DNA from 3 places in the Dechloromonas aquae genome. Region 3 is predicted to be linked to each of the others. Evidence: riboswitches for the same ligand, from Rfam matches in the RefSeq annotation. Region 3 holds a riboswitch; each other region holds the start of a gene.
What was found. A riboswitch is a leader RNA that binds a small molecule or an ion and turns the genes downstream of it on or off. The one in region 3 is predicted to bind cobalamin.
Positions count from the first base shown of each region.

Region 1: linked by a shared signal. The riboswitch ahead of bluB (5,6-dimethylbenzimidazole synthase) and the one ahead of VX159_RS07430 (TonB-dependent receptor) in region 3 are both predicted to bind cobalamin.
Region 2: linked by a shared signal. The riboswitch ahead of cobT (nicotinate-nucleotide--dimethylbenzimidazole phosphoribosyltransferase) and the one ahead of VX159_RS07430 (TonB-dependent receptor) in region 3 are both predicted to bind cobalamin.

Region 1 covers NZ_CP144212.1:3,394,275-3,397,476, forward strand. The annotation lists gene VX159_RS15520 (response regulator) at 1-173, shown strand, start outside; gene VX159_RS15525 (cobyric acid synthase) at 181-1,695, opposite strand; cobalamin riboswitch at 1,752-1,932, shown strand; gene bluB (5,6-dimethylbenzimidazole synthase) at 1,993-2,769, shown strand; gene cbiB (adenosylcobinamide-phosphate synthase CbiB) at 2,766-3,202, shown strand, end outside.
Region 2 covers NZ_CP144212.1:3,389,812-3,393,013, reverse strand. The annotation lists gene VX159_RS15515 (sensor histidine kinase) at 1-563, opposite strand, end outside; gene cobU (bifunctional adenosylcobinamide kinase/adenosylcobinamide-phosphate guanylyltransferase) at 592-1,146, opposite strand; cobalamin riboswitch at 1,173-1,383, shown strand; gene cobT (nicotinate-nucleotide--dimethylbenzimidazole phosphoribosyltransferase) at 1,470-2,537, shown strand; gene VX159_RS15500 (adenosylcobinamide-GDP ribazoletransferase) at 2,542-3,202, shown strand, end outside.
Region 3 covers NZ_CP144212.1:1,626,402-1,629,603, forward strand. The annotation lists gene VX159_RS07425 (SulP family inorganic anion transporter) at 1-830, shown strand, start outside; cobalamin riboswitch at 983-1,228, shown strand; gene VX159_RS07430 (TonB-dependent receptor) at 1,379-3,202, shown strand, end outside.

The DNA.
Region 1 (3,202 bases), 1.8 Mb from region 3:
CTAGCCACGACGCCAAGAAAGTCTTTGCCACCCTGCGCAAGTACTACGCGCTGTACGGCCGCGAGGCCGATTTGCGCAATCTGCAGCGCGAAGTCGCACTGCAACGCATCCGCGTCCGCGACAGCCAGGCCGAGCCCGGCGAAGCCGCCATCGCAACCCCGGACGCGACCTGAAAACGCCTCAAGCGAGCGGGTAACCGGGCAGCAGTTCCGCCATCCGCCGCCGGTCCAGCGCCGCCCAGGTCGAATCGGCCAGGCGGTCGAGATCGGCCTCGCGGCGGGCGGCAAAATCGACCCGCTCGACCTCGCCGGCACCGGCCCAGCGGAGCAGCGCCGAAAGCGCCTCGGGATGGTCGAAGAGGCCGTGGCAATAGGTGCCGAGGACCTGCCCGTCAGCGGACAAGGCGCCATCCGGCCGCTCGCCCTCGGCCGCAGCCAGCCACACCGCCGGCTGCGCCAGACCGGCGCCGCGCGTCACCCCGAGGTGGATTTCGTAGCCGCTCATTGCGGCGGCAGTCGCTCCGGCAAAAGCCAGACGGCCCTGCACATTGCGCAACTGCTTTTCGGCTTCCAGCGTCGTTTCAACGTCGAGAAAACCCAGGCCGGCAGTCGAGCCGGACGCGCCTTCGCGGCCGTCCGGGTCATGCACTTGGCGCCCGAGCATCTGGTAGCCACCACAGAGGCCGATCACCTTGCCGCCGTAGCGCAGGTGCCGCGCCACCGCTGCGTCCCAGCCTTGGGCGCGCAGCCAGTCGAGGTCGCCGCGCACCGCCTTGGAGCCGGGAAGCACGATCAGGTCGGCCGGCGGCAAAGGCTCGCCGGGCTTGATCCAGGAAAAGTCGACCTGCGGGTGCAGGCGCAGCGGATCGAGGTCGTTGTGGTTGGAGGTGCGCGGATAGGCCAGCGCAATCGCGCGCAGTTTTGCCGCTTTTTTGCCGTCGACCGTGGCAGTCGCAATCGCATCCTCGGCGTCGAGCATCAACCCGTGCAGATAGGGCAAGACGCCGAGCACCGGCTTGCCGGTCCGCTCTTCGAGCCAGCGCAGGCCGGATTCGAGCAGCGAAATGTCGCCGCGAAAGCGGTTGATCACGAAACCCTTGACCCGCGCCTGCTCGGACGGCGAGAGCAGTTCCAGGGTCCCGACCAGGTGGGCGAAAACGCCACCCCGGTCGATATCGGCGACCAGGATCACCGGGCAATCGACGGTCTCGGCGAAGCCCATGTTGGCGATGTCGCGGGCACGCAGGTTGATCTCAGCCGGCGAACCGGCGCCTTCGACCAGCACCGCCTCGTAAGCGGAAGTCAGCCGCCCCCACGACTGCAGCACCGCCTGCATCGCGCGCGGCTTGTATTCCTGATAGTCGCGGGCGTTGAGATCGGCGGCGACCTTGCCGTGGATCACCACCTGCGCCTTCTTGTCGGTGGTCGGCTTCAACAGCACCGGGTTGAAGTCGGTATGCGCTTCAAGGCCGCAGGCCAGCGCCTGCAGCGCCTGCGCCCGGCCGATTTCACCGCCATCGACGGTCACCGCCGAGTTGAGCGCCATGTTCTGCGGCTTGAACGGAGCGACAGCGACGCCGTTGCGCTTGAGAATCCGGCATAGCGCGGCAACCAGCGTCGATTTGCCGGCATCGGAAGTAGTGCCCTGCACCATCAGGGTCGAACAGGAAACGGCGGCGGGCTGAGCAGCGGACATGGCAACGACGATGTGAAAAAAGTCCGTAATTATGGCACCATCGCCCCCGCCTGAATGGTTCAGGCAAGTCTCTCGGTGCCATCGACGGATGGAGAATCGGGAAGGCGGTGCGATTCCGCCACGTGCCCAACGCTGTGAGGGGGACGGATGCTGCAGATGCCACTGGCGCCCAGCCGGGAAGGCGCAGCCGCCGGCAGAACCCGAGTCAGAAGACCGGCCGGGAGACCGCAACCGCCGGCCGCATGCCGGCAACACGACTGCAAGGCCAGGCAGCCGCATTTTCCAGAAGGGGAATCCATGGAAAACCTCTCGCCGCAAGCGACCCAATCCGATTCGTCGATAGCGCAGCCCTTTTCCGACGCTGCCCGTGCCGCCGTGTATGAAACCATTTTCAGCCGCCGCGATGTGCGCGGCCAGTTTTTGCCGCAGGCCGTGCCGGAAGAGGTGCTGGCCCGCGTGCTGCTGGCGGCGCACCATGCGCCGTCGGTCGGCTTCATGCAGCCGTGGAATTTTCTCGTCGTCCGCTCGCCCGAGGTCAAGCAGCAGGTGCGTGGGGTGTTCGCCAAGGCCCACGAGGAAGCCGCCGCGATGTTTCCCGACGAGAAGCGCCAGATTTACAGCAAGCTGAAACTCGAAGGCATCGTCGAAGCGCCGATCAACCTGTGCATTACCTGCGACCGGCAACGCACCGGCCCGGTGGTCATCGGGCGCACCCACATCCCGACCATGGACCTCTACAGCAGCGTCTGCGCCGTGCAGAACCTGTGGCTGGCCGCCCGGGCAGAAGGTTTGGGAGTCGGCTGGGTGAGCATCTTCAACGAGCCGGAGCTGCAGGCAGCACTCGGCATTCCGCCGGAAATCGTGCCGATTGCCTACCTGTGCATCGGCTATGTCAGCCATTTTCACGACAAGCCGGAGCTGGAAAAAGCCGGCTGGCTACCCCGGCTGCCGGTCGCCGACCTGCTTTATTACGACCGCTGGGGTGGCAGCGACCCGCAGCAGGCCGACCCGCTCACCGCTACCGTCGCCCGCTTGCAGGATGACATCCAGACTCGGGGCCACTTCCCGCGATGAGTTCTACGCCCGCCGCCGCGATCTTCGCCGCCGCCTGGCCCGCGCTGGCCATGCCGCTGGCGGCGCTGGCCGGAGTCGGTCTCGACCGGCGCTTCGGCGAAGTCAGCCGCTACCATCCGCTGGTCGGCTTTGGCACCTACGCCAATTTTCTCGAACGCCTGCTCAACCGCCGCCAGCGCGGCCCCGGCGTCCTCGCCTGGGGACTGGCGGTGCTGCCCTTTGCAGTCTTTGCGCTATTGCTGCGCCAGGTACTGCCGACGCCGCTGGCCTGGCTGGTCGACGTCATCGCGTTGTACTTCGCGCTTGGCGCGCAAAGCCTGATCGAGCACGCCGAAGCCATCGCCCGCCCGCTCGCCGCTGGCGATCTGGCGACCGCCCGGGTCAAGGTCGGCTGGATCGTCTCGCGCGACACCAGCCAGCTGGATACGACCGG
Region 2 (3,202 bases), 1.8 Mb from region 3:
CTCAGTTGGAGGTGGCCATGCCGCTCGCTGCGGCGGTGCAGTTCAGCCAGCCGGCCTGCCAGCAGCAGGCCGCTGCCGGTAGTTTGCGGCGGCAGTTCGGAAAAGCCCGGGCCGTCATCCTCGACGCACAGCTGGAGGCCGTCGGCATTGGTGCGGGCGCTTAGCCGGACCCGCTGGCGGGCGTGGCGGCAAGCATTCTGCAAGGCATTGTTGAGCATGTCGGCAACCAGATCGCGGGCGCAAACCCATTCGTCGAGGACCTGGCAGTCTACCGTCAGTTCGAGCCCGCGGGCAGCAAATGGCGAACGCTGGGTCAGCGCTGCTTCGGCACAGAGCTCGTCGATCCGGCAGGGCTGCAGCGCCAGGCGGGCATCGTGCTGCATCAGCCGGTAGGCGGTAAGCAGGCGGGTCAGCCGGCCGGCAGCGTTTTCAATCGCCTGCCGCGCTTCGCCGAGGTCGATGCCGTGCCGAGATTCGCGTTCGGCGAGCTGGCTTTCGGCGATCAGCAGCTGGTTGCGCGCATCGTGGATGCCGGAAGCGAGGGTGTCGAGCAGTTTTTCCATGATTTTTACGGTCGACCGTGAAAATGCCTTATTTCAACCTGAGTGGCAGGCCGGCGGCAACCAGATTCACCTGATCGCAGACCGCCGCCACCCGCTGGTTCAGCCGTCCCTGCTCGTCGGCGAACAGGCGCGAGACCGGGTGCATTGGCACCACGCCCCAGCCGACTTCGTTGGAGACCAGCAGAATGCGGCCGGGCAGGGTCGGCAGGGTGGCAACCAGCGCGGCGGTTTCGCCGAGGAAGAGCGGGCAGTCGACGGTCTCGCCGGCTTCCGCCTGTGCCGCCGCACGGCCGGCGAAGAGCAGGTTGGTCAGCCACAGGGTCAGGCAATCGACCAGGATGCAGGTATCGGGCGCGGCCAGTTCGCGCAGCTTGGCCGCCAGCGCCAGCCGCTCCTCGCAGGTTGCCCAGTGCGCCGGCCGCCGTTCGCGATGCTGCACAATCCGCCGCTGCATCTCACCGTCGCGCGCTTCCGCCGTCGCCAGGTAGATGACCCGCCGGCCCACCGCTTCATCGTCATGGGCGCAACGCTCGGCAAACAGACTTTTGCCGGAACGGGCGCCACCCAGGATTAGTTCTTTCATGGCATGCATTGTCGACTTTGTACCGCTTGGCGGCAACCGTCGACGGGCGGCATAATCGCGGCTTCCGACAAAATGGAACCCGGTGCGCGGCGCAGGCTGCAATTCCGGGGCGGGCCCGCCGCTGTAACCGGGGACTGCCGCCGCAAGAAGTCACTACGAGGGGAAACAAACCCTCCGGGAAGACGCGGTGAGCGGAACGATCCGGAAGCCAGAAGACCTGTCGGAAATTCAATCTCAATCAGGAAGAAGCCTGTGGACAGGGCTTCGTCGTTGCGTTCTGGCCGGATGCAACGGCGAGGCCCTTTTTGTTTTTGGAGAATCGGATGCATTCCATTGCTGAAAAAATCGTCGTTTCCACGGTCGACCGTGAAATTGCCGCCAAACTGCAACACAAGATCGACCGCAAGACCAAGCCGCTCGGCGCGCTCGGCCAGCTGGAGCGTCTGGCGCTGCAGCTGGGCCTGATCCAGCAAACGCTGAGCCCGGAACTGCGCCGGCCGCAGATGCTGGTCTTTGCCGGCGACCACGGCGCGGCCAAGGCCGGGATTTCGGCCTTCCCGCAGGAAGTGACCTGGCAGATGGTCGAGAACTTCCTTGCCGGCGGTGCCGCGATCAACGTTTTCGCCCGTCTCAACGGGTTGGAGCTGAGCGTCGTCGACGCTGGCGTCGCCCATGATTTCGCGCCGCGCCCCGGTTTGCTCGACGCCAAGGTCGCGCCCGGCACCGCCAACTACCTGGAGCAGCCGGCGATGACCGGCGCCCAGTGCGCGCAGGCGCTCGAACATGGCGCCGGGATCGTCCGCCGCCTGGCCGCCGAGGGCTGCAACGTGGTCGGCTTCGGCGAAATGGGGATCGGCAATACGGCCTCCGCTTCCTTGCTGACGCATGCCCTGACCGGCGCTTCGCTGGCCGATTGCATCGGCCGTGGCGCCGGCCTTGACGACGCTGGCCTGGCGCGCAAGCAGGCGCTGCTCGAACAGGCGCTGGCCCGCTATGCGGCGGCCGGTGGCCAGACGGTCGGTGGCGACCCGCTGACCTTGCTCGCCGAATTCGGCGGTTTCGAGATTGCGGCGATGGTCGGCGCGATGCTGGCTGCCGGCGAGGCCGGGATGGTCCTGCTGGTCGACGGCTTCATCGTCAGTTCGGCGGCGCTGGTCGCCTGCCGCGTGCAACCGGCGCTGCGCGACTACTGCGTCTTCTGCCACCGCTCGGCCGAGCCGGGCGCCCGCGCCCAGTTGCAGGCCTTGCAGGCAGAAGCCCTGCTCGACCTCGGCCTGCGCCTCGGCGAAGGCACCGGCGCGGCGCTGGCCTTCCCGCTGCTGCAGGCCGCCGCCGCCTTCCTCAACGAAATGGCCAGCTTCGAGTCGGCCGGTGTTGCCGACAAGGCCTAGGGCAATGGCCTGGCTGCGCCGCGAACTCGGCTATTTCCTCGCCGCCTGCGCTTATTTCAGCCGCTTGCCGGTGCCGGCCTGGGTCGGTTTCAGTCCCGAGGCGCTGCACGCCGCCGCCCGCTACCTGCCGGCAGTCGGCCTGCTGGTCGGCGGCATCGGTAGCGCGGTCTTCGTCACCGCGCACCATCTCTGGTCGCAGCCGGTGGCGGTGCTGCTGGCGCTGGCGGCGATGCTGCTGGCGACCGGCGCCTTCCACGAGGATGGCTTGTCGGATACCGCCGACGGCCTCGGCGGCGGCTGGGACAAGGCGCGCATCCTCGACATCATGAAGGATTCGCGGGTCGGCAGTTACGGCGTGGTCGCGTTGTGGCTGGGGCTGAGCAGCAAACTGCTGCTGCTCGCCAGCCTGCCGCCGGCGCTGGTGGTGCCGGCCTTGGTCGCCGGCCACGCCGTCTCGCGCTACGCCGCGCTGGGGCTGATGGCGACGCTCGATTACGCGCGTGCCGATGCTTCAAGCAAGGCGCGGCCGGTGGCGCAACGCCTGTCGGCGGGCAGTCTGGGCTTTGCTGCGCTGTTCGCATTGCCGCCGCTGTACTGGCTGCCAGCACCATCAGCACTGTTGGCGCTGGCTTTGCTGTTGCTGAGTACGCTGTGGCTGGCCGGCA
Region 3 (3,202 bases):
ACGCCAACGCCGAGTTGCGCGGCCTCGGCATCGCCAATCTGGTCGCCGGGGTCTATGGCGGCATGCCGGTTGGCGGCGGCGTTTCGCGCTCGGCGGTGAATGTCGCCGCCGGTGCTCAGACCCAGCTGGCCAGCATCGTCACCGCGCTGAGCACCATCCTGCTGGTGCTGTGGGCCGCGCCCTGGCTGGCGCGTCTGCCGCTGGCGGTGCTGGCGGCAAGCATCGTGCTCGCGGCCTGGTCGATGATCGACCTGGCCGCGCTGCGTCAGGCTTGGGCCTACGACCGCGCTGACGCCTGCGCCTGGCTGGGCACCGCCTGCGGCGTGATCTTTCTCGGCGTTGATGTCGGGATTGGTCTTGGCGTGCTGCTGTCGCTGGCGACCTTGCTCTTTCACGCCAGCCAGCCGCATATCGCGGTGATCGGCCGCTTGCCGGGCAGCGAGCATTTCCGCAACGTCGACCGCCATCGGGTCGAGACGTTGCCGGGGGTGCTCTTTCTGCGCATCGATGAAAGCCTGTTCTTCGGCAATCTGGCGGCGATCGAGACGCGAATCCGCCAGCAACTGGCGGCACAGCCGGGTTGCCGCGAACTGGTGCTGGTGATGAGCGCGGTTAACCGCATGGACGCGACGGCGGTTGAGGCATTGGCCGAATTCGACCGCGATCTCGGCCGCAGCGGCGTGCGTCTGCATCTGGCCGAGGTCAAGGGGCCGGTACAGGATCGACTGCAGGGCACTGCGCTGTGGCAGGAACTCTCGGGCGAGGTGTTCTTGTCGGCCAGCGCAGCTTTTGACAGTCTGGCCACCGACCCGGCGGCGAATCCGGGCTGAATCGCGTTTTTCCGCGCGGTTGTGGGGCTTGGGGCCATTTTCACGGTCGACCGCAGCAATCGCGATTTTTTGCTGCTTGCCCGCAACGGCATTTTTTCGGCTAAGATCGCGCCTCGTTTTTCAGGGCTACCGCGTGCGCCCGGCAGTTGAAGCATGCGGAAACGGCAACAGGTGCCCGGCAGCGCGAGCTGCAGGGTGAAACGGGAACGAGGTGCGCGTACTCCGCAATTCCTCGGCTGCCCCCGCAACGGTAAGCCAGTGCGGAATCACCTCGACGACCCCAACGGTTGTCAGCCACTGCGTCGCAACGTGACCCTCTCCGGGTGCGCGAACGACGCGGGAAGGCGGTGATTCAAGACTGGCAAGCCCGGAGACCGGCCTGTCGCCTTCGTGCCGTCCGCGCTTTGCGGCCGGCGAATGCAATGGACCGTCTGCGGGGTTGCGGATGGCGGCAGAACTGCCTTGGCGCGCGTGCGTCCCGTGGGAACAGCGGCCGGGCAGGGGTCGTCATCGGCGGGCAGACGGTCGCATCCGGAGCTTGTCTGACCATGTCTTACCCTTTTTCACCCGTATTTTCCCGTTCCAACCTGCCGTCCTTGCGCCCGCTTTTTGTTGCCACGCTGGGCGCCTTGCCCTGGCTTGCCGCCGCCCAGTCCGCGCCGGTCCAGCTGGCGCCGGTTGAAGTCAGCGCCGGCCGCGAGGTCGGCACGCTCGGCCTCGACCACGCCACCACCAGCGCCACCCGCACCGGCCTGACTGCGCGCGAGACGCCGGCCAGCGTCAGCGCGGTCGATGCGCAGCAGATGCGCGAACGCGGCGATTTCCAGGTGCGCGAGGCGATCACCCGCGCTCCCGGGATCACCGACATCGGTTCCGGCGGCACCGGCGGCCTGTCGTTTTCGGCGCGCGGCTATACCGGCACCAACTCGGTCGGCATCGCCGAGGATGGCGTCCGTGTCCAGACCGGTGCCGGCACCCAGAACTATCCTGGCAGCAGCTGGGGTTACGAGCGGGTCGAGGTGCTGCACGGGCCGGCGTCGGTGGTCTATGGCAGCGGCACGGTCGGGGCGACGATCAACGCGGTACGCAAGGAGCCGAGCCGGGTGGCCGCGCAGGAAGCGATGGTCGCGCTCGGCAGCGACGGCCTCACGCGCCTTGGCGTTGGTGCCACCGGTGCGCTGGGCGAGATCGCCAGCTACCGCGTCGATGCCTACGGTACGCACATCGATGGCTACCGCGACCTCGGCAATTCGCAGGGCGGCAAGCTGATGAGCCGGCTGCGCCTGCAGCCGAACAGCGAGTTCAAGCTTGACCTGAGCGCCGACTACAGCCTGCAGCGCCCCGAGCGCTACTGGGGCACGCCGCACGACAACGGCCGCCTGCTGCCCGAGCTGCGGCGCGAGAACTACAACGCCGACGACTCGGTGATCCGCTATGCCGACACCCGCCTGCGCGCCCGCGCCGAGTGGCAGATGAACGCGGCCTGGACGCTGAGCAACGAAGCCTACTATCTGGAATCGAAGCGGCGCTGGCTGAATATCGAGAATTACAAGCTGAATTTGCCCGCCAACCGCGTCGACCGTAGCGATTATCTGGAAATCCAGCACGATCTGGAGCAGACCGGCAACCGCCTCGAAGCCAGCCTCAAGCAGGGCGGGCATCGCGCGGTCTTCGGTTGGGAAACCGCGCGGGTCAATTTCCGCCATACCAACAATGCGCCTTATGGCGGCAGCTCCAGCGTTGCCATCCGCAATCCGGCGCACGGCCAGTGGTTCAGTCCCGACCCGACCCTGCCCAAGTTCGACACTGCTACCACCCTGAATGCGTTTTATGCCGAGGACGCCTGGCAACTGGGCGAGCGCTGGCTGCTGCTGGCCGGCTTCCGCCACGACCGGGCGGCGATCAACCGCGACGAACTGGTCAGCGGCAGCGATTTCAGCCGGACCCTGCAGGGCAATTCCTGGCGCCTTGGCCTGACGCATTTCCTGACTCGCGATACCAGCCTCTACGCCCAGGTCGCGAGCGGCCACGATCCGGTGACTTCCATGATTTCGCTGAACCTGGCCAACGCCGATTTCAAGCTCAGCCGGGGCCGGCAGGTCGAGGTCGGGATCAAGCAGACGCTGGCTCAAGGCCTGGGCGAGTGGAGCGCGGCCTTCTACCGGATCGACAAGGACGACATCGTCACCCGCGATCCCAACAACGCCGCGCTGTCGGTCCAGGGCGGCAGCCAGTTTTCGCAGGGGATCGAACTGGCGGCAGCGCTGACGCCATGGCAGAACTGGCGTTTTGAGGGCAACATCACCCGCCTGCAGGCCGAATTCAAGGACTTGAACGAGCGGGTCGGCGCCGCCGCCGTGTCGCGTGCCGGC